DNA from 4 places in the Comamonas sp. Z3 genome. Region 4 is predicted to be linked to each of the others. Evidence: predicted binding sites of a transcription regulator. Region 4 holds the regulator's gene; each other region holds the start of a gene.
What was found. Region 4 encodes sigma-54, which starts transcription at its own class of promoters, with help from an activator protein. Its sites were predicted from a motif close to TGGCANGNAANCTGCTTT; they were not measured.

Region 1 (4,851 bases), on a different contig from region 4:
TTCCTACGGTCTGGTGCATGGCGCTGCTGATGTTTCTGTTCTTCTGCGGCTTCAACGCGCTTGAGGCTACCCAGCCAAGCCTGGTCTCGCGCATGGCTCCGGCGCCGCTGCGCGGTGCGGCCTTGGGTGCCTACAACACATTGCAGTCGTTGGGACTGTTTGCCGGCGGTGCTGTCGGCGGTGCTGTCGCCAAATTTGCGGGTGTGCCGGGCCTGTTCATCATGACGACGGTGCTGGTTGCCCTGTGGCTGGCCGTGACCTGGCCGCTGCGCCCGGTAGGCCGCCACTGAGATGCAGTAGCCTGCGAAGGCTCAGTCTCTTGCTCGGCTGCCTGCGCGCAGTTGCCGGAGCGCCCGGCATGGCCGATGTGGGATATCGGGAAATCCCGTGCTCTTCAGGTCGGGCTTGGGGCAGAATACGAGCTTCATTGGTTCGGGACCTTTCTTGACTGCCCGGGCCACTTTTTGAAAAGGTATCTCTATGGCATCCGTCAACAAAGTCATCATCGTCGGCAATCTGGGTCGTGACCCCGAAATGCGTACCTTCCCCAGCGGCGATCAGGTGGCCAATGTGACCATCGCCACCACGGACCGCTGGCGCGACAAGAACACCGGTGAAAACCGCGAAGCCACCGAATGGCACCGCGTGGTCTTCAACGGCAAGCTGGCCGAAATCGTGGGGCAGTATCTGCGCAAGGGCAGCCAGGTCTATGTGGAAGGCAGCCTGCGCACCCGCAAATGGACCGATCAGGCCTCCGGCCAGGAGCGTTACGCTACCGAAATCCGCGCCGACACCATGCAGATGCTGGGTAGCCGCCAGGGCGGCGGTCAGCAGCAAGGCGGCTACGGTGGTGACGATGGCTATGGTGAAAGCAGCTATCAGGCGCCCAGCCGTCCAGCTCCCGCGCCCATGCAGCAGCGCCCCGCACCGGCACCCATGCAGCAGCGTTCTGCTCCCGCTCCCATGGCTCCTCCTCCCCAGCGCGCTGCGTCGGGGTTTGACGACATGGACGACGACATTCCCTTCTAATTCACGGACTGGCGGAAGTTGCCGCTTTCCAGGAATCTGCAAAAGCCCGCGCTTCCATCAGCGCGGGCTTTTTCTTTGCGGTGACTGAGAGGCTGCAGGAACAATTCCATGGATGTTGCAGGCGAATGGCAGCAGAGTTGAAAATTTCAATCGGATCCCTGGCTTCATCGAATTAGTGAAATAAGATGCTGCATCCAGGCGCGTTTCATCCGGTTACGATTAATGTCCGGGCGCTGAATCACACACTCAAGTGTGAGGGATCTCTGCCAGTGCAGCCAAGCGGGACTTGGCGTTTCCTCAGGAGCTTCGAGCATGCCGACTTTGGTCATCTCAATCGACGGCGCAGTCATCAAGGAAGTGCAGCTCACCAAGGAGCGCACGACCGTGGGTCGTCGTCCTTATAACGACATCGTGATCGAGAATCTGGCGGTCAGCGGCGAGCATGCCGTGCTCACCATCACTGGCGGCAAGGTCAGCATCGAGGACTTGCGCAGCACCAACGGCACCTATGTCAATGGCCGTGCCATCCAGAAGCAGTATCTGCTCAACGGCGACCTGCTGGACATTGGGCGTTACAAGATCCGCTTTCTCGACACCGTGATCCCCGATACCCATATTGCGTCTGCCCAGGGCGGGAAAAAGGCAGCGCTGGCGCATATTTCGGAAGAGGCGGACAGCGGCCATGCCAAACTGGCCAGCCCTTCCGGGTTTGGCGAAATCTCCAGCTTCAGTTCCACCATTCAGGGCTCGCTTGCCGCACTGCCGGAGCGTCACGCCGTGATTCGCATGCTCACCGGCAGCCTGGCAGGCAAGGAAATAGCGCTTTTCAAGGTCGTCACCACCCTGGGCAAGCCCGGGGTAGCCATTGCTTCCATCACCCAGAAGCCCCATGGCTTTGTGCTTACCCAACTGGAAGGTGCCAGCGAAGACCTCAAGCTCAATGGTCAGGTAGTCGGGCCGCTCTCCGTGCCCCTGCTCAATGGCGACACTGTGGACCTGGCAGGCAGCACCATGCGCTTTGTCGTGGAGTGAGAAGCCGGCTTGACTTGCACCAAGAGCCTGACAAATTTGTCATTGCTTGTGACGGGAACGCCAAAATTGTTACTTAAACTCGCGTTCGTGTTGCCAAACGTGTCGTCTGTTGCAGGCGCTGCCTCTGTCAAATTGTTGGCATGCAGCTTGCTTCATACGTTGGGTCTCATCCAACAAGGGAGTTTGAAATGAAGCGTTCCATTCAAAAGGGTTTCACCCTGATCGAACTGATGATCGTTGTGGCGATCATCGGTATTCTGGCTGCTGTGGCTCTGCCTGCTTATCAGGATTACACCGTGCGCGCACGCGTGTCTGAAGGTTTGGTGCAAGCTGCTGCCGCTAAGACACTGGTTTCTGAAAATGCAGCTACTGGTCGTGACCTGAGCCTGGGTTTTACAGGAATTTCCGCGACCAGCAATGTAGCAAGCTTGGCTGTGGCATCTAATAACGGTGTTATTACTGTTGTTACCTCCTCTGCGGCAAAGAACATTACACTGACATTGACACCTACAGTTGCAGGGGCTGCACTTGCCTCTGGTACTGTGCCCGACGGCAACATCTCTTGGAAGTGCGGTCTTTCTGACACTACAAAGCAGAAGTACGTTCCCTCTGAGTGCCGTTAAGCTAGTTAATATGTGGCTTAAGCTGAAAATGCTTGGCGAGAAAAAGGCCCTGGACAGGGCCTTTTTCTTTAGCAGATCCATATGTTATTTATTAATCTCTTTTGCAATTTCTACCTGTTTTTTATGGAGTGTACAGTCACCACTAATTTCGTCAATAAATAACGAGGTGGTTTCATATATCACAATATCTTTATTGGTGCTGCTATTTCTGAGAAAAGACTTAATATTTAAGTATGACTTGATATTTTATCTTTTTGTTGGAAGCTTAGTAATAAGTTTTTTTAATGCGCAAGGAGAAAGGTATTGGGGGACAAAAAATCTTACATATTTTCTGTATGCTGGAAATGCGCTGATTTTTTATACGGTCGCATCTTCTACCAATGAAGGCGGTACAAGTAAAGAAGATTTTTTTAAGTTTCTATTGATTGCAATAATTTTCGCCTCAACAATCAGTAGTTTCATCGTCATTTATCAATGGCTGGGGTATGCTAATAATGAGTTAATAACAAATATCTGGATTTATCCTGCTTCCGGTGATAGATTCTCCGCTAATTTGGCTCAGCCCAATCATTTGGCTACATTGCTTTCTCTGGGCATCTGTGCAGCGCTTTATTTTTCGAGAAACGCAAAAAATGTTGCAATTGTCTCATTGTTTATATTGGTTTCTAGTTTTTGCATATACCTGACATACTCGAGAACATCTTATATATCTTTATTTCTTGTTGGGGTATATTACGCCTGCATTAAGAAATTCGAGAGGAAATATATTTTTCTGGGTTTTTTGCCGTTAATTTCATTATTTTTAATTGCTCATACATTTCCTTGGTGGATGGATATATCACCTTTATCTTTTGTATCCCAGGGGGACCGTGGCCTTGAGTCAGGCAGATACCTCCTATGGTCTATGGCTTGGGATGGTTTAAAAGAAAAATATTTACTCGGTTATGGCCCTGGAAATATCATTGGTATGTATAAAGAAGTGCTGCCAAGTCACTTGGGCTTTGCAGAGGGAAGTGTTCCAAGTAGTAGTCACAATATTGTTGTAGATGTTGCCTTGATGTTTGGTGTTCCTTTTGCACTGATATTTTCCTTGGTATTGATAAAAATAATAATTAAAGCATTTTATGAAGCCAAAGAATCAATTTCTGGGTACGCATATTTATCAATAATTCCAGTTGTTACGCATTCAATGCTTGAGTATCCTGAGAACTATGCTTATTTTTTACTTCCACTTTCATTATTTGTTGGGCTTGCAAATCCATTGAAAAATAATACGCAGGTTACTAAAATAAAGTCTGTCGTTTTTTATGTTGTGTATGTCACTATTTCTTTTCTTACTATCTATTCAATATTTGATTTTTATTCAATTGAAAAAAATTTCAAAAAATTAAGACTGCAAAATTTAAATGTCGAACTAAGTACCCCATTTACAGGATCTGGCAAGTGTTTTCTTAAAATGTACTGTGATTTTTTGGATGCACATCTTATTACGGATATGTCATCGCTGAATAAAGTTACAGGAGATGAAAATCAATATTTGATTGATTTGTCTCGGTCATTACCAACTCCAAAAATAATGGAAATTTCAATATTTATATCAATAAATGAAAAAGATTATTTTAGAGTAAAAAAAGAAATAATAAATTACTGTCTTTTTTTTGGGAGAGATAGCTGTATGCATCTCGAAAAAAAAATCAAGACGTATGATTCCCAATGGGGGAATTAATTTCCGACAAGGAATCTGAGCGATTGAAAAAACGGAACTAATCTGATTTCCCTCCTTTTTTCTCCAGCACCCGGACCCCGCCCATCACCATCCCCTTATCCACCGCCTTGCACATATCGTAGATCGTCAGCAGGCCAACCTGTACGGCGGTCAGGGCTTCCATTTCCACACCGGTCTGGCCTTTTAGCTCGACGGTGGCGGTGCAGAGAATGGAGCTGGATTTGGGCTCCAGCTCAAACTCCACGGCAACGCGGGTCAGGGCCAGGGGGTGGCAGAGCGGAATGAGGTCGCTGGTTTTTTTGGCGGCCATGATGGCGGCGATGCGGGCCACGCCCAGCACGTCGCCTTTTTTGGCCGTGCCGGCCTGCACAATGGCCAGGGTTTCCGGCTTCATGGTGATGCGGCCTTCGGCCACGGCGATGCGATGGGTGCTGGGTTTGG
Region 2 (4,851 bases), 200 kb from region 4:
CGGCGGTGGTGGCGGTCTTGAAGAGGGAGGGGAAGCTCATGTGATCTCCTGAATGGATTTATGGGGTGACGCGAAAGGGTTTGACATCGGCAGCAGACAGTTTGTCCGGGTACTGATTGCCGAAGCTGCTGCGCACATAGTTCACGACGTCTGCAATCTGCTCGTCGGACAGCTTGCTGGCAAAGGACGGCATGCCGTGCAGGCCGTTCATGACGACCGAGGCCGGGTAGGCTGCGGCCGCCAGCTTGGGGTTGGAGGCCAGCGCTGGGTAGAAGCCCGCGCCCTTGGCACCTTCGCCCTTGACCATGTGGCAGCCCTGGCAGATGGCCTGGTACAGGGTTTCTCCGCCGCTCTGGCTGAAGCGTGGGCGGACTGTCGAGAAGTTCTGCATCAGTGCCTGGGTGTCGGCGGGCGAGATGGACAGGACTGCCGCAGACTGCAGCGTTTGCAGGTTTTTCACATCCTGGGTTTTCACGCCATGTGATTGGGCCAGGACGGCGCCGGAGAGACCCAGGGCCAGGGCGCCAGCGGCGCAAAGACGGTGCAAGGTGTGCATGGTGAAGTTCCTTGTGGCAGACATGGACGATCAGAGGCTGGATGCCTTGGCGTGCAGACGCTGGATTGCATCCAGCGAGGACAGCACGGCACCTTCCTGCCAGGCGGGGATGTACGAGACATGCTCGCCCGCCAGCACCAGGCGCCCGTCGACCTGGGCCAGGTCCTTGTAGTGCTGCTCGCGCATTGCGTCGGTCCAGTTGCCGAAGCAGCCGTTGATCCAGGGCATGCGATGCCAGGCGACCGATACGCCATTGAGGAACTCCTGCTTGTATTGCGGATGGATCTGCGCGCCGTACTCCAGCGCCAGGCGAACGCGCTCGGCCGGTTTGAGCGAGGAGAAGCGATAGCTGTTGGAGTTCTCGAAGGAATAGGCGCCCAGCAGCACGGCGGGGCCGCGGCCCATATAGCCGGTGGAGGGGTAGGAGATCTGCTGGATCGGCAGATCGGTGTAGCTGATGCCGCCATAGATGCGCTCGTCCTCTTCCCAGAAGCGGCGCTTGAACTCCAGGCCCACCTTCATGGAGCTGCCATAGGGCACGGCAGCAATCGCGTTCTGCATGGCGCTGCCGGCCTGCACCTCGATCTGGCTCAGGATGGACAGCGGAATCGTGCAAACGCACCAGTCGGCACGGGCCTGCAGCGTGGCACCGGGCTTGAGGGTGTCCACATAGTCGACGGTCACGCCCTTGTCGTTCTGGGCGATCCTGGTGACCTTGGCGTTGTAGCGGATGGCCGAGCCCAGAGCGCGCGCCATGGCCTGGGCCAGCATGTCCATGCCGCCCTCGGGCTGGAAGATGGCGCTGTGGAACTCGTAGATATTGCCCACGCCCATCTGGCGCCACAGATTGGATTCCAGCAGCTCGTGCAGGCCCATCGGCGTCGAAGGTTTGGCCAGCGCCATCAGGCCGCCGCCGGGGTCGATGTCGTAGCCGCGGAAATCGCTGACCGCGTTGCTGGCGCGGTAGCGGTACTCCTTGTCCAGCACGCCCCAGGCCTTCAGGCTCTCCAGCAGGCGCTCTTTGTCTTCCTGGCTGACGCTCTGGTCCAGTGCGCCCTGGTTGGTGGCCTTGGCGAGCAGCTCGGCTACATGGCCATAGACATCGGTCTGCACATGGCGAAAGCGCTGGGGTTTGCCGGCCAGGGCCTTGCTGTTGTGCAGATAGGCGTTGTAGTTGACCTGGTTGAAGGCTTCGAGCTTGATGCCGAAGCGCTTGTAGTAGTCCAGCATCGCATGGTGGTGGTAGGGCACGCGCCAGGGGCCGGGGTTGAAATAGTTGCCCTTGGCAAAGCCCACTGTCTGGCGCGTGCCGTCCAGTTCGCTGAACTCGTCGCCGCCGCGCAGCGTCCAGCAGCGGCCTCCGGCGCGGCTCTGGTATTCAAGCAACTGCACCTTGTAGCCCGCAGCGCGCAACTCATGAGCGGCCACCATGCCTGCCAGGCCTGCGCCCAGCACCAGAACCGATGCGCCCGGCCTGGCGTTGCCGAGCTTGACCGGACCGTTGTAATGCGATTCGGCTGCATAACCCAGTGAACTCATGGCCTGGTACATGGCACTGCCGCCCGCGACCTTTCCGATCATCGAGAGCAGTTGTCTGCGGCTGACATGCTTGCTTGGCTCTGGCATCTGAAATTCCTTTGCTGTTGTGTATTCCGCTGTCCATCCGGGGTTGCGGGGCAAGGGTTTTCAGCAAGAGCTATGCCAGGGACGGGCCGCCAAGCATTACTCCAATGAAATCAGTGGCTTGTTATGTAATTCAGAGCGGTTGGCATCCTGCCCTTTTGACGCTTGTGGTGCATGCTCACTAATTTGAAGCATCAATGGCCAAATTGGTGCAATGGAGTCACACAATGAGGCGGAAAAAAGGCGTATCCGCTGTGATTGCGGATACGCCTTTGAGGGGGGGGCTACGGTGCTGCCGGGCTCAGAGTTCGCCGGGAGGCACGCTGGCTTCGCTGACCATGACGCGATTGCGTCCGCCACGCTTGGCTGCATAAAGCATGGCATCGGCCTGCTGGAAGACGGCCTTGATATCGGGAGCGCTGTCGGGCCAGTGGGCCACGCCCAGCGAAATGGTGATGTGGCCCACCGGTGGCATCTCCATCTTCTCGACCAGCTGACGCAGTCGCTCGGCGGCATGCGCGGCCGCCTCCGGCACCGTGCCGGGCAGCAGCAGCAGAAACTCCTCGCCACCCATACGGCAGGGCACGTCGTCGATACGAGAGACCTCGCGCATGGTGCGCGCGAGCTGCCTGAGTACCTCGTCGCCCGTATCGTGGCCGAAGCCGTCGTTGATGCGCTTGAAGTGATCGATGTCGATGGCAATCACCGAGAACGGCAGTGCCTGCGTCTGGAAGGCGGTGATGGCGGCTTCCAGATGGCGGCGGTTGCCCAGACCCGTCAGCGGATCGGTGTTCACGTCTTCGCGCAGCTTGGTGATGTTGCGTTGCAGCAGGTTCAGGCCCTTGAGCATGGCTTTCTTGAGTTCATAAGACTCGAAGTACCATGACTTGACGGCCTGAATGTTCTGCGCGGTTTCGGGCTTGTCCATATCGTGCGCGCCATTGGCCAGTTGGCGCAGCGGGCTGGAAATGCGGCGTGCGCTCCACCAGATGACCACCAGCATCAGCAGGGCGATGGGCAGGGTCTTGTAGAGCACGGAGCGCATCATCATGTTGAGCGGCGCCAGCGTGGCAGCCTTGGGGCGCTGGGCCACGATGCCCCAGCCCGAGGCGTGGATCACGGCATAGCCGGCCAGCATTTCCACGCCCTTGCTGTTGACGACAGGTGCCGTGCCCGACTCGCCGCGGATGACCGCGTTGATGACATCGTTGTTGATCACCTGATCGCCCACACGGTGGTTGTCGGGGTGATAGATGATGTGCTTGTTTCTGTCCACCACATAGACATAGGTGCCGTCCTGGTAGAAGTGCGAGCCCAGCAGGGTGTCGAGAATGCTGTCTTCCTTGAGGTAGATGCTGCCGCCCACCGCTCCCAGAAATTCGCCCTGAGGACCGAAAATGGGCTGCGAGACAAATACGATGTAGTTTCCGGCAGTGGACATATAGGGCTGGCTGATGACCGGGCCGCGGGTGCTCAAGGTCTGTGTCACCCCGGCACTTTGCAGCGTCTTGCCCTTGATCTGCAGGGTTTCGGGCGATGTCGCCAGCACATAGCCCGTGGGGTCGATGATGGTGACGGAGTTGAAGCTCTTGGTCTGAAGGCGCAGACGCGTGGCCTCTTTGGCCAGATAGCCCATGTCATCCATGTGCGCCCCCATCAGACTGGCGCTGTATTCCAGTTGTTGCAGGGCGGACTGCAGAAAGTCATCCGTGCTCTTGGCCAGCTTGGTCGCGTAGGCGTGGTGACCTTCCAGCGTGTTGTCTATCAGCTGCTGGCGCTGCACCAGATAGCCGGCGTAGAAGGTATTGAGAAACGGGATCAGCGCGCTGCAGATGGTCAGGACCAGAATCAGGCGGCGCAGGTCAAGTCGGGTCGGTGCGAGGCGGCGTTGCCAGGGGAGAGATTTCTTCACAGATGATGTCGCGAGAGCAGGGCGGCTCTGCACTGTACCTGTGTGCTCTGACAGGCTCAGACCCCGGCCGCATATTCATTGAATGCCTGCATTATGGTTCCTCGCGCCGGGGCCCTGCTCATGGTCAACCACCATGCAGCCGTTCTACAGCGACAAGTCCTTGAACTTTTCCACCTGCACTGCACAGTCGTAGAAGCAGGGGGCCCGGCCTATGTCGGTGAGCTGCTGATGCGTCAGCTCGTTCACGTTCGTGCCATTGGCTCCCTGCTTGCGCCACCAGATGCCCAGGCCCACCACCACGCCTGCGCGAGCACGGCCGTTGATGGCGGCATGGCAGACATGCTCGCCGCGCCGGTTGAAGACACGCAGCGGGTCGCCGTCGGCAATGCCGCGCTCAGTCGCGTCATCGGGATGCATCTCCAGCAGCGGGCGCTCTTCCATACGGGACAGACTGGCCACATTGGCAAAGCTGCTGTTGAGGAAGTTGCGTGCCGGCGGCGAGATCATGGCCAGCGGGTAGGCGGCCGTGGGCGGTTCGTAGTTGGGCAGATAGTCGGGCAGGGTGTTGACGCCCAGCCGCGCCAGGGCGGGGTTGTCGAATTCGCATTTGCCCGAAGCCGTCGCAAAGCCACCTTCGGCAAATGGCGCATCGGGCAGCGGAATATGGGCAAAGCCCTGCTGCAGAAGGTCTTCGAAATCAATCGCAGTATGTGCAACCGCTGCACGGCAAAGAGCTTCGTCGGACTCCGAGAAACATGCT
Region 3 (4,851 bases), on a different contig from region 4:
CGATGTCACCGGGCTTGCGGCCGGCCAGGGGGCAGGGCACGCCTTCGAACAGGCGCACCGGGCGCAGGTTGATGTACTGGTCGAATTCGCGGCGGAACTTGAGCAGCGAGCCCCACAGCGAGATATGGTCGGGCACGGTGGCGGGCCAGCCCACGGCGCCGAAGAAGATGGCATCCATGTCCGAGAGCTGGGCCTTCCAGTCGTCGGGCATCATCTGGCCGTGTTCGGCGTAGTAGTCGCAGTGGGCCCAGTCGAAATGGTGGAACTCCAGCGGCAGGTCGAAGCGCCTGGCTGCGGCTTCCAGCGCGCGCAGGCCTTCGGGCATGACTTCCTTGCCGATGCCGTCGCCGGCGATGACTGCAATCTTTTTGGGAGTGGACATGGTGCTCTCTCGTGAATGTGTTGGGTGGCGAGGCAGCGGCTCAGCCTGTGCCTGGCGGTATTCTGCACCTTGCATAAATGAATACAATTGACTGATCGTGGCCTGATTGTTTACAGATCGTGCAGAAAATGCCCTCGCCCGAAGACCTGCGTGTCTTCACCACCGTGGTGCGCAAAGCCAGCTTTGCCGAGGCTGCGGCCGCGCACAATGCTTCGCCGGCCTTTGTCAGCAAGCGCATCCGCCTGCTGGAGCAGGAGCTGGGCGTGAAGCTGCTGCATCGCACCACACGGCGGGTCGCTGTCACGGAGCAGGGCGAGCGCGTCTACCACTGGGCGCAGCGCATTCTGGACGAGGTCGAGCATCTGCTGCAGGAGGTGGATGTGACGCGTCGCCAGCCGCGCGGCCTGCTGCGGGTGTCCACCAGCTTCGGCTTTGGCCGCCATGTGGTGGCGCCTGCGCTGTCGCAGCTGATTGCGCAATATCCGGCGCTGCAGCTGCGCCTGGAGGTGTTTGACCGCATCGTCGATGTCGCGGCCGAAGGCTTCGATCTCGATGTGCGCGTGGGCGACGAGATCGCGCCGCATCTGATTGCCCGCCATCTGGCCGACAACCATCGCGTGCTGTGCGCGGCCCCGGCCTATGTGAAGCGGCGTGGCAGTCCGCGCACGCTCGACGAGCTGGCTGCGCATGACTGCCTGGTCATCAAGGAGCGTGACCATCCCTTCGGTGTCTGGAAACTGCGCTCGGGCAGTCAGGAGCGCAGCGTGAAAGTGACCGGGCCGCTGTCCACCAATCATGGCGAGATGGCCGTGCAATGGGCGCGCGACGGCCATGGCATCGTGCTGCGCTCGCTCTGGGATGTGGCGGCCGATCTGCAGGCCGGGCACCTGCTGCAGCTGCTGCCCGAGTGGCAGCAGCAGGCGAATATCTGGGCTGTCTATCCGACGCGGCTGGAGCGCTCGGCCAAGGTGCGGGTCTGCGTCGAGTTCCTGCAGGAGTTCTTCAGCAAGCAGGCGCCCACGGGATTCAGGAGTGCTATGAAAAAAGAAGCTGCTATCGATTGATATACATAAATTTCAGAGTCTTTTGAATCTGAAAAATATGCACAGCAAGCGCAAGCAGCTTCTGTTTTTGAGCCTGATACCGCAGGGCGGCTCAGGCCGGTTGCCAATTATTGGGTCAGCGCGGCCTTCACGGCAGCGGACACCAGGCCCATATCGGCCTTGCCGGCCAGCTGGGTCTTGACGGCGCCCATCACCTTGCCCATGTCGCCGGGGCCGGAGGCGCCCAGTTCGGCCACGATGGCCTGCACGGCCGCGGTGATCTCGGCTTCGCCCATGCGTTCGGGCAGATAAACCTTGAGCACTTCCATTTCGGCCTTTTCCACATCGGCCAGATCGCTGCGATTGGCGGCTTCGAAGGCGGCGATGGAGTCCTTGCGCTGCTTGATCAGCTTGTCGACGATGGCGATGACGGCCGCGTCGTCGAGCTCGATGCGCTCGTCCACTTCCTTTTGCTTCATCGCGGCCTGCAGCAGGCGGATGGTGCCCAGGCGTGCACTGTCCTTGGCACGCATGGCGGTCTTCATGTCTTCGGTAATCTGGGCTTTCAGGCTCATGGCTTTCTCCTTGGGGTGGGCGAATGGCAGTCCGCGATGTGAATGGCGCCGACTGTCCATGCGCTGGGAGGTCACTGCGCAGCCGGGCAGGCTTGGCAGTGGCCAGAAAACAAAAAACCCGCGCCTGGCGTCCCGAGCGCGGGTTTGCGGCTGTTTTAAGGCCGACTGGTCCTAATCAACGATTAGTACAGCTTCTTAGGCAGTTGCATGCTGCGAACGCGCTTGTAGTGACGCTTCACGGCAGCAGCCTTCTTGCGCTTGCGCTCGGCTGTGGGCTTTTCGTAGAACTCGCGAGCACGCAGATCGGTCAGCAGACCCAGCTTTTCGATGGTGCGCTTGAAGCGGCGCAGGGCAACTTCATAGGGCTCGTTTTCTTTGACGCGGATGGTAGTCATTTAATTTCCAGATATATCTGTGCTGACAGAGGGTTCTCGGGAAGATCGGGCCTGAGAGCCGTGTACAGCGGTTTCCCCGCCACTTTTTAACTAGTATGGCCGACGGGGTAATGCCAGCAAAGTCGAGCATTATAGACCAAGACTTGGGCTGCGTCTGCATAGCGCAGCCAAGCAATCCTGCGCTGGCCGGGATGACAGGGCTTTGCCGCAGCAGGCTGGCGTTGCCAATGCCCCGATCCAGGCACCGCCATTGTGCGCTTGTGACTGTCTTTATGCCTTTGCTGCGCGCAAGGTGCAGGCCCTAGCCCACGCCGGTGTCGCTGGGATCTGGGGTTTGTGTGGAGCATCTTGTGCACGGAAATTGCATACAGTTTAAGAGCTCTGTTTCTTGATTCAAGTCAGGAGGCGAGTGACCTGGTGCCTGTGCGCATCGCTGTCTTTTCCGTGTCCAAGGAGCTTTCATCTTGTCCAGCGCTTCTCATTCCTCATCGGTTTCGCGTCGTCAATGGATGGCTTCGGCCATCGCCGTCCCCGGCCTGCTGGCGCTGACGGCCTGTGCCGGCAAGGCCCAGGCTCCGGGCGCTGCTGCGGCCGGCAATTCTCTGGTGGTGGGCGGTCTGTTTGCCGGCTCGCGCAGCGACAAGGGCTTTATGGAGGCCGGCTGGCGCGGTCTGGAAAAAGCGCGCCAGGAGCTAGGGGTGCAGACCCGTTTTCTCGACGGCATGGCACCCAGGAAGGAGTTGCTGGAGCCGGCTCTCGTGCAACTCGCGGGCCAGGGCGCACAACTGGTGATTGCCCATGGCGGGCAGAACAATCAGGCCGCAGCCGACGTTGCGGCGCGCTTTCCCAGGACCCAGTTCGTCGTGACCCAGGGCGCGGTGCAGGGGAGCAATCTTTGCAGCTATGACGTGCTGCAGGAAGAGTCGGCCTATCTGGCCGGAGTGCTGGCGGCGCTGACCACCAGGACCGGTGTGGTCGGTCATATGTCGGGCATTCGGGTGCTCCCAGGACTCAAGGGACGTGCCGCCTATGCGGCCGGCGTGCGCGATACCGATCCCAAGGTCAAGCTGCTGACGAACTTCTCTGGCGATCAGGACGACAACGCCTTGTCGCACCGCATTGCCAGGGCCCAGATGGCAGCCGGTGCCGATGTGATCTTCACCATGCTCAACTCCGGCCGCGATGGCGTGACCCAGGCCTGCCGTGAGGCGGGCACGCGCCAGATCGGCAATGTGATCGACTGGACTACGGTGGACCCGCAGGTGTTCGTCGCTTCCGCCTGGGCCGATGTGGGCATTGGCGCGTTCTTGGCCGTCAAGGACATGCAGGAGCGCGGTGCACCCGGCCCGGGTATTCGCAAGATCGGTCTGAGCGATCCGGCTGCCGTACGCCTGACCATGGGCGAGGCAGTGGCGCCCGCTGTGCGCGAGCGCGTGGCCAGGGCGTCCGCAGCCATCTCCTCGGGGCAGCTCAAGGTTACCGAGCACTACGAAGGCCCGGAGTTTACGGTCTGAGCGCATGGTGGGCCGCCGCTCCGATTTCAGTTGCTCAAGCCTGTAGCGACTGCTTTTCCGCCATGGCCTGGGCGCAGGCAGCGGCACTGGCCCAGGCCCACTGGAAGTTGTAGCCGCCCAGCCAGCCGGTGATGTCCACCACCTCCCCGATAAAGTACAGGCCCGGGCGGGTCTTGCACTCCATGGTTTGCTGGGACAGCACCTTGGTGTCCACGCCGCCCAGCGTGACCTCGGCTTTTTTGTAGCCTTCGGTGCCCGTGGGGGTGATTTCCCAGCGCGACAGCTGTTCCGCCAGTCTGGCCAGGGCCTTGTCGCCGGCCTCGTTGATGGGGCGCTGCAGCTCGGGCATGCGGCTGACCCAGGCATCGGCCAGACGCGCGGGCAGGTGGGCGGCCAGCTCGTTGGCTACCAGCTTGCGCGAGTGAAGCTTGGCCTGGGCAAGCACCTCGGCCAGATCCACGCCAGGAAGCAGATTGATCTGCAGCGGGGTGCCGGGCTTCCAGTAGCTGGAGATCTGCAGCACCGCAGGACCGGAGAGGCCGCGATGGGTGAACAGCAAATCCTCGTGGAAGCTCATGCGCTCCTTTTTGCTGCCGGTGCTGATTTCCACGGGCAGGGCCAGACCGGCCAGGCCTGCGTAGGGCTGCCAGCCTTCGCCGTCGAAGGTCATGGGCACCAGGCCGGGCGTGCGCTCGATCAGCGGCAGACCGAACTGCTGGGCCAGCCGGTAGCCGAAGTCGGTGGCGCCTATCTTGGGAATGCTCAGGCCGCCGGTGGCAATGACCAGATTGGCAGCCTGTACCAGGCCACGATCGGTTTCAATCTGATAGCTGCAATCACTTTCTGTGTCTGGGTTTTCCGGTGAAAGCACTGCTTTCTTGACCTGGCAAGGCTGCCAGCGCTGCACGCCGCCCGCTGTGCACTCGGCCAGCAGCATGGCGA
Region 4 (4,851 bases):
CACGTGGACCGCAACCCGCTCAAGAACGATGAGGCCATCTTTGACTGGATCGGCAAGCAGGGCGTGGATCTGGCCAAGTTCAAGGAGGTCTACAACTCCTTCACCGTGGCCAATCAGGCGCGCAAGGCCACCCAGCTGCAAAACGAGTATGACGTGGAAGGCGTGCCCGCCATGGGCGTGGCCGGCCGCTACTACACGGATGGCACCAAGGCCGGCAATATGGACAATGTGCTGCGCGTGGTCAATGCGCTGATCGCCTCCAGCCGCAAGGCCTGACGCTTGATTTCAGGCGCCAACGACGTTTGATGCCCCGCAAGCCCGCCGTAGCGCGGGCTTTTTTGTGGGTGGTTTTTACGCAAGTTGCAAAAAGGGAATGACTACAATGGATGCAAGAAACGTGCCTTCCATGAAAAAAACACTCCTACCTCTTGCGCTGGCCTGCGCCCTGGCAGCAGCGACCGGCATGGTCCATGCCGAAAAGGCCGACAGCGCCAAGCCCATGAATATCGAGGCGGATGCGCTTCGTCACGACGAGCTGCAGCAGACCAGCGTCTTCACCGGCAATGTGGTGATGACCAAGGGCTCCATCGTGCTGCGCGGCGCCCAGCTTGATGTGCGTCAGGATGCCGAGGGCTATCAGTACGGGGTGATCAAGGCCGAACCCGGCAAGCGTGCCTTCTTCCGTCAGAAGCGCGACACCCTGGCCGGCCAGCCCGAAGAGTTCATCGAAGGCGAAGGCGAAGTCATCGAATACGACGGCAAGGCCGATATCGTCAAGTTCATCCGCCGTGGCGAGATGCGCCGCTACCGTGGTGGCCAGCTCAGCGACCAGGTCACGGGCTCCATCATCGTCTACAACAACATCACCGACGTCTATACCGTCGATGGTCAGAAGACCAGCGGCGGCCTGCCTAGCTCCTCCGTGGGCCAGGGCGGTCGCGTGCGCGCCATCATGGCGCCCAAGGACGGTACGCCGGGCGCACAGCCCAAGCTCGCCACACCTGCCACCCAGCTGCGCCCGAGCATGACGCTGGGCGGCGAGAAAGCCGACGAGAAGAAATGAGCGAGCCGACCTTCTCCAGCAGCCGCAGCGGCGAGTCCGACAGCCGCCTGGAGGCCAAGCATCTGGCCAAGTCCTATGGCAGCCGCAAGGTGGTCAAGGATGTATCGCTGTCCGTGCAAAAAGGCGAGGTGGTCGGTCTGCTCGGCCCCAACGGTGCGGGCAAGACCACATCGTTCTACATGATCGTGGGCTTGGTACGCAGCGATGGCGGCGAGATCTTCATCGACGGCCAGCCGGTGGGCGGCATGCCGATTCACCAGCGCTCGCGCCTGGGCCTGTCCTATCTGCCCCAGGAAGCCTCCATCTTTCGCAAGCTCAGCGTGGAAGACAATGTGCGCGCCGTGCTGGAGCTGCAAAAGGACGAGCAGGGCAAGGCGCTGACGCAGGGCGAGATCGAAAAGCGCCTCACGGGCCTGCTGCAGGAGCTGCGCGTCGAGCATCTGCGCCAGTCGCCGGCGCTGGCGCTGTCCGGCGGTGAACGCCGGCGCGTGGAAATCGCACGTGCCCTGGCCACGCAGCCGCGCTTCATCCTGCTTGACGAGCCGTTTGCCGGTATCGACCCGATTGCGGTGATCGAGATCCAGCGCATCATCGGCTTCCTCAAGGAGCGCGGCATCGGCGTGCTGATTACCGACCACAATGTGCGCGAGACGCTGGGCATCTGCGACCACGCTTTCATCATCAGCGACGGCCATGTGCTGGCCGAAGGCACGCCCGAGGAGATCGTGGAGAACGCCGATGTGCGCCGCGTCTATCTGGGCGAACATTTCAGAATGTGATGACCCCCACGCTCCCTCACTTTGTATGGTCGCTGCCCCCAGAAGGGGCCCTGGCCGTCTGCGCCGGGGTTTGCCCTGGGGCAGCCCGGCGGCAAACCCATAGCACTGCGCGCGTTTGCAATGATTGTCTGGGAGCCGCGCCTCGATGAAGCCAGGTCTCTCGCTACGCGTTTCGCAGCATTTATCACTGACGCCGCAGCTGCAGCAATCCATTCAGCTGCTGCAGCTCTCCACTCTGGAGCTGGCGCAGGAAGTCGAGCAGATGCTGGTCGACAACCCTTTTCTGGAGCGTGCGGGCGATGAGGCCGAAACTGCGGGAGATGCTCCTTTAGATGTAGCTAGTAGCGCCAGTGAATACAGTACTTCAGATAGTATTCATGCTGAAAAAGAAGCATCGCAAGCGCAATTAGCTACTGAAACAGTAGCGGAAGCACCGAGCCCCGAAACCCCGGAAACCCTGAACTGGGAGGCCGACGGCATGGACGGCCAGGACGGCGAATGGGGCGGCGAATCCAGCAGCGAGTGGGATACGCCCTCGGCCAGCAGCTCCACGCGCAACCGCGATGGCGATGACGAAACCGATGCCATCGATCTGGCGCGCGAGCACCAGAGCCTGACCGACTTTCTCCATCGTCAGGCGCTGAGCCTGCATCTGGGCGCGGCAGACACGGCGGCGCTGCGCTTTCTCATCGAGTCGCTCAGCGACGACGGCTATCTCGAGGATTCCCTGCAGGAGCTGGCGCAGAGCCTGGCCGGCGACGATCTGGAAGAGCGCGAGGAGCTGGAGCAGCACTTTGCCATTGCGCTGAAGCTGCTGCAAAGCCTGGAGCCGGTGGGCGTGGGCGCGCGCGATCTGGCCGAGTGCCTGCAGCTGCAGCTGCGCGACCTGATCCGCACGGCCGAGGACGAGGGCACGACCGAGGCGCATATGAACCGGCTGCTGCTGGCGCAGGCCATCTGCGCGCAGCCCATGGACTTGCTGGCGCGGCGCGATCTGCGCAAGCTCACCAGCCTGTGCGGCGCGCGCGAGGAACAGCTGCGCGAGGCCATGGCCCTGATCGCCAGGCTGGAGCCGCGTCCGGGGCGCCGCTTTGTCGACGTGGAGCGCCATATCGTGGTGCCCGATGTCATCGTGCGCCCGGTGCGGGCCGGCTCGGGCAGGGCAGACTTTTCCGTGCAGCTCAACCCCGAGGTCATGCCGCGTCTGCGCGTGCACGACATCTATGCCGGAGTGCTGCGTCGCCACAAGAACAGCGACGGTCATGCGGCGCTGCAGCAGCAGCTGCAGGAGGCGCGCTGGTTCATCAAGAACATCCAGCAGCGCTTCGACACCATCTTGCGTGTTTCCGAAGCCATCGTGGAGCGGCAGAAGAACTTCTTTGTGCATGGCGAGCTGGCCATGCGCCCGCTCGTACTGCGCGATATCGCCGACACGCTGGGCCTGCACGAGTCCACCATCAGCCGCGTGACCACGGCCAAGTACATGGCCACGCCCCAAGGTACTTTCGAGCTCAAGTATTTCTTCGGTTCGGGCCTGGGCACGGAAACCGGCGGCAGTGCCTCCAGCACGGCCGTACGTGCGCTGATCAAACAGTTTGTCGATGCCGAAGATGCCAGAAAGCCGCTGTCGGACGCCAAGCTGGCCGACATGCTCAGGGAGCAGGGCATTGAGTGTGCGCGCCGCACTGTCGCCAAATACCGCGAGCAGCTCAAGATACCGACGACCACGCTGCGCAAGGCGCTCTAAGACTTAGTGCGGCAGCAGCAGGCGGTTGTTGCGTGCCGGGTTGCGCCGGAGCGTAAGAGGCGCAGCATTCGGATCAGGGCTGACACTGCGCTTGCGGGCTGTGGCAGCAAAAGGCTGAGCGGGGCACAAGCCCGTGCTGATATGGTTCATGGCGGCAGCCAGCATGCCTTCCTGCGGGTCACCCAGTGCATGGTCTAAATCATCGGGCACGCTGCAACCGGGCACATAGCGCTGTGTTGGACCATTGCCCGGTGTAAAACCGTCGGCGTAGTCGCCAAAGCCTTTGGCGTTGATACCGGCAAACTCGATAGGGAAGTAACTGATGCCGCAGTTGTCCTTGGCCGTAAAACCATAAGGCTTGCCGCAGGTCGTGCCTCCAATCAGGATGACTTCCACATCCACACCGCGCAGGCCATTGATCAGTGCCTCACTGGCCGAGCACGTGCCCGATTGCGCTAGGACATACACCCGCTTCAGGTTGAGTGTGGGCAAGGGCTGAATATTGCTGCATTCGTTGTTGATGGGAAAGCAGGAGCTGCCATAAAACGGCGTCACCTGCGTTTCTGCGCTGCGGCGTGCGTTGTATTGCAGCGTCTCGAAAGTCTTGCCAGCCGTTTGCGTGCTGCCCGCAATCATGGTTGCCAGCTCTGCAGCGATGAACAGAAAACCACCGCCGTTGTAGCGCAGATCCAGCACTAAATCGCTCACGTTCTGGTTGCGCAGATTGGAAATGGCGGTGACCAGCTGACCTTCGGCGGGCAGCACATGGTCATTGAAGACGATGTAGCCAGCACGCGCACCGCTGTTTAGCGTGAGCACTCGCGATTGCGGCACCGGGGTGTTGGTGATATTGGTGCTGGTCAGACTTTGCACGGGCAGTTGTGCGCCGCCGCGCTGCAGGATGAAGTTGTGCGTGACGCCCAATATCTCAGGGAACAATCCGGCATTGAGCACATCCACCCCATCGGCATCGGGCGCATCGGCGGAGACGTCATCGATCGAGACCAGGGTGTCGCCACGCTTAAAACCCGCCACATCGGCTGGGCTGCCGGGCTCGATATAGGCGATGCGCAGGCCCCGTGGCGGTGTGGGGCTGGCCATTCGCCACTCGATGCCGTGACTGGGCGCAGTGGCGTTTTCGGAGACCGATTGCCATAGCTGCGTGGGATACATAAAGCTGAACTGGTCGCGCCGGGCACCGGATTCGGTAATGGCAGGCGTCAGCAGTGCATCAAAGTAATTGCTCAGGTCGGTGTAGTAGT

Region 1: the regulator sigma-54 is predicted to act here: its motif matches at 2,198-2,215, upstream of FSY59_RS09535 (pilin).
Region 2: the regulator sigma-54 is predicted to act here: its motif matches at 2,243-2,260, upstream of FSY59_RS14345 (flavin monoamine oxidase family protein).
Region 3: the regulator sigma-54 is predicted to act here: its motif matches at 2,746-2,763, upstream of FSY59_RS25590 (BMP family protein).

What each region holds. Positions count from the first base shown of each region.
Region 1 is NZ_VOQU01000003.1:212,357-217,207, reverse strand. Features, by position in the region: gene FSY59_RS09550 (MFS transporter) at 1-290, shown strand, start outside; gene ssb (single-stranded DNA-binding protein) at 481-1,029, shown strand; gene FSY59_RS09540 (FHA domain-containing protein) at 1,342-2,061, shown strand; gene FSY59_RS09535 (pilin) at 2,250-2,684, shown strand; gene FSY59_RS09530 (PglL family O-oligosaccharyltransferase) at 2,695-4,410, shown strand; gene moaC (cyclic pyranopterin monophosphate synthase MoaC) at 4,448-4,851, opposite strand, start outside.
Region 2 is NZ_VOQU01000004.1:482,409-487,259, reverse strand. Features, by position in the region: gene FSY59_RS14355 (RidA family protein) at 1-40, opposite strand, end outside; gene FSY59_RS14350 (cytochrome c) at 59-556, opposite strand; gene FSY59_RS14345 (flavin monoamine oxidase family protein) at 587-2,182, opposite strand; gene FSY59_RS14340 (sensor domain-containing diguanylate cyclase) at 2,481-4,091, opposite strand; gene FSY59_RS14335 (molybdopterin-dependent oxidoreductase) at 4,236-4,851, opposite strand, start outside.
Region 3 is NZ_VOQU01000011.1:21,655-26,505, reverse strand. Features, by position in the region: gene FSY59_RS25610 (tartrate dehydrogenase) at 1-382, opposite strand, end outside; gene FSY59_RS25605 (LysR substrate-binding domain-containing protein) at 511-1,446, shown strand; gene FSY59_RS25600 (GatB/YqeY domain-containing protein) at 1,554-2,000, opposite strand; gene rpsU (30S ribosomal protein S21) at 2,183-2,395, opposite strand; gene FSY59_RS25590 (BMP family protein) at 2,860-3,909, shown strand; gene FSY59_RS25585 (NAD(P)/FAD-dependent oxidoreductase) at 3,944-4,851, opposite strand, start outside.
Region 4 is NZ_VOQU01000004.1:680,341-685,191, reverse strand. Features, by position in the region: gene FSY59_RS15310 (thiol:disulfide interchange protein DsbA/DsbL) at 1-276, shown strand, start outside; gene lptA (lipopolysaccharide transport periplasmic protein LptA) at 407-1,063, shown strand; gene lptB (LPS export ABC transporter ATP-binding protein) at 1,060-1,842, shown strand; gene FSY59_RS15295 (RNA polymerase factor sigma-54) at 1,988-3,589, shown strand; gene FSY59_RS15290 (S41 family peptidase) at 3,593-4,851, opposite strand, start outside.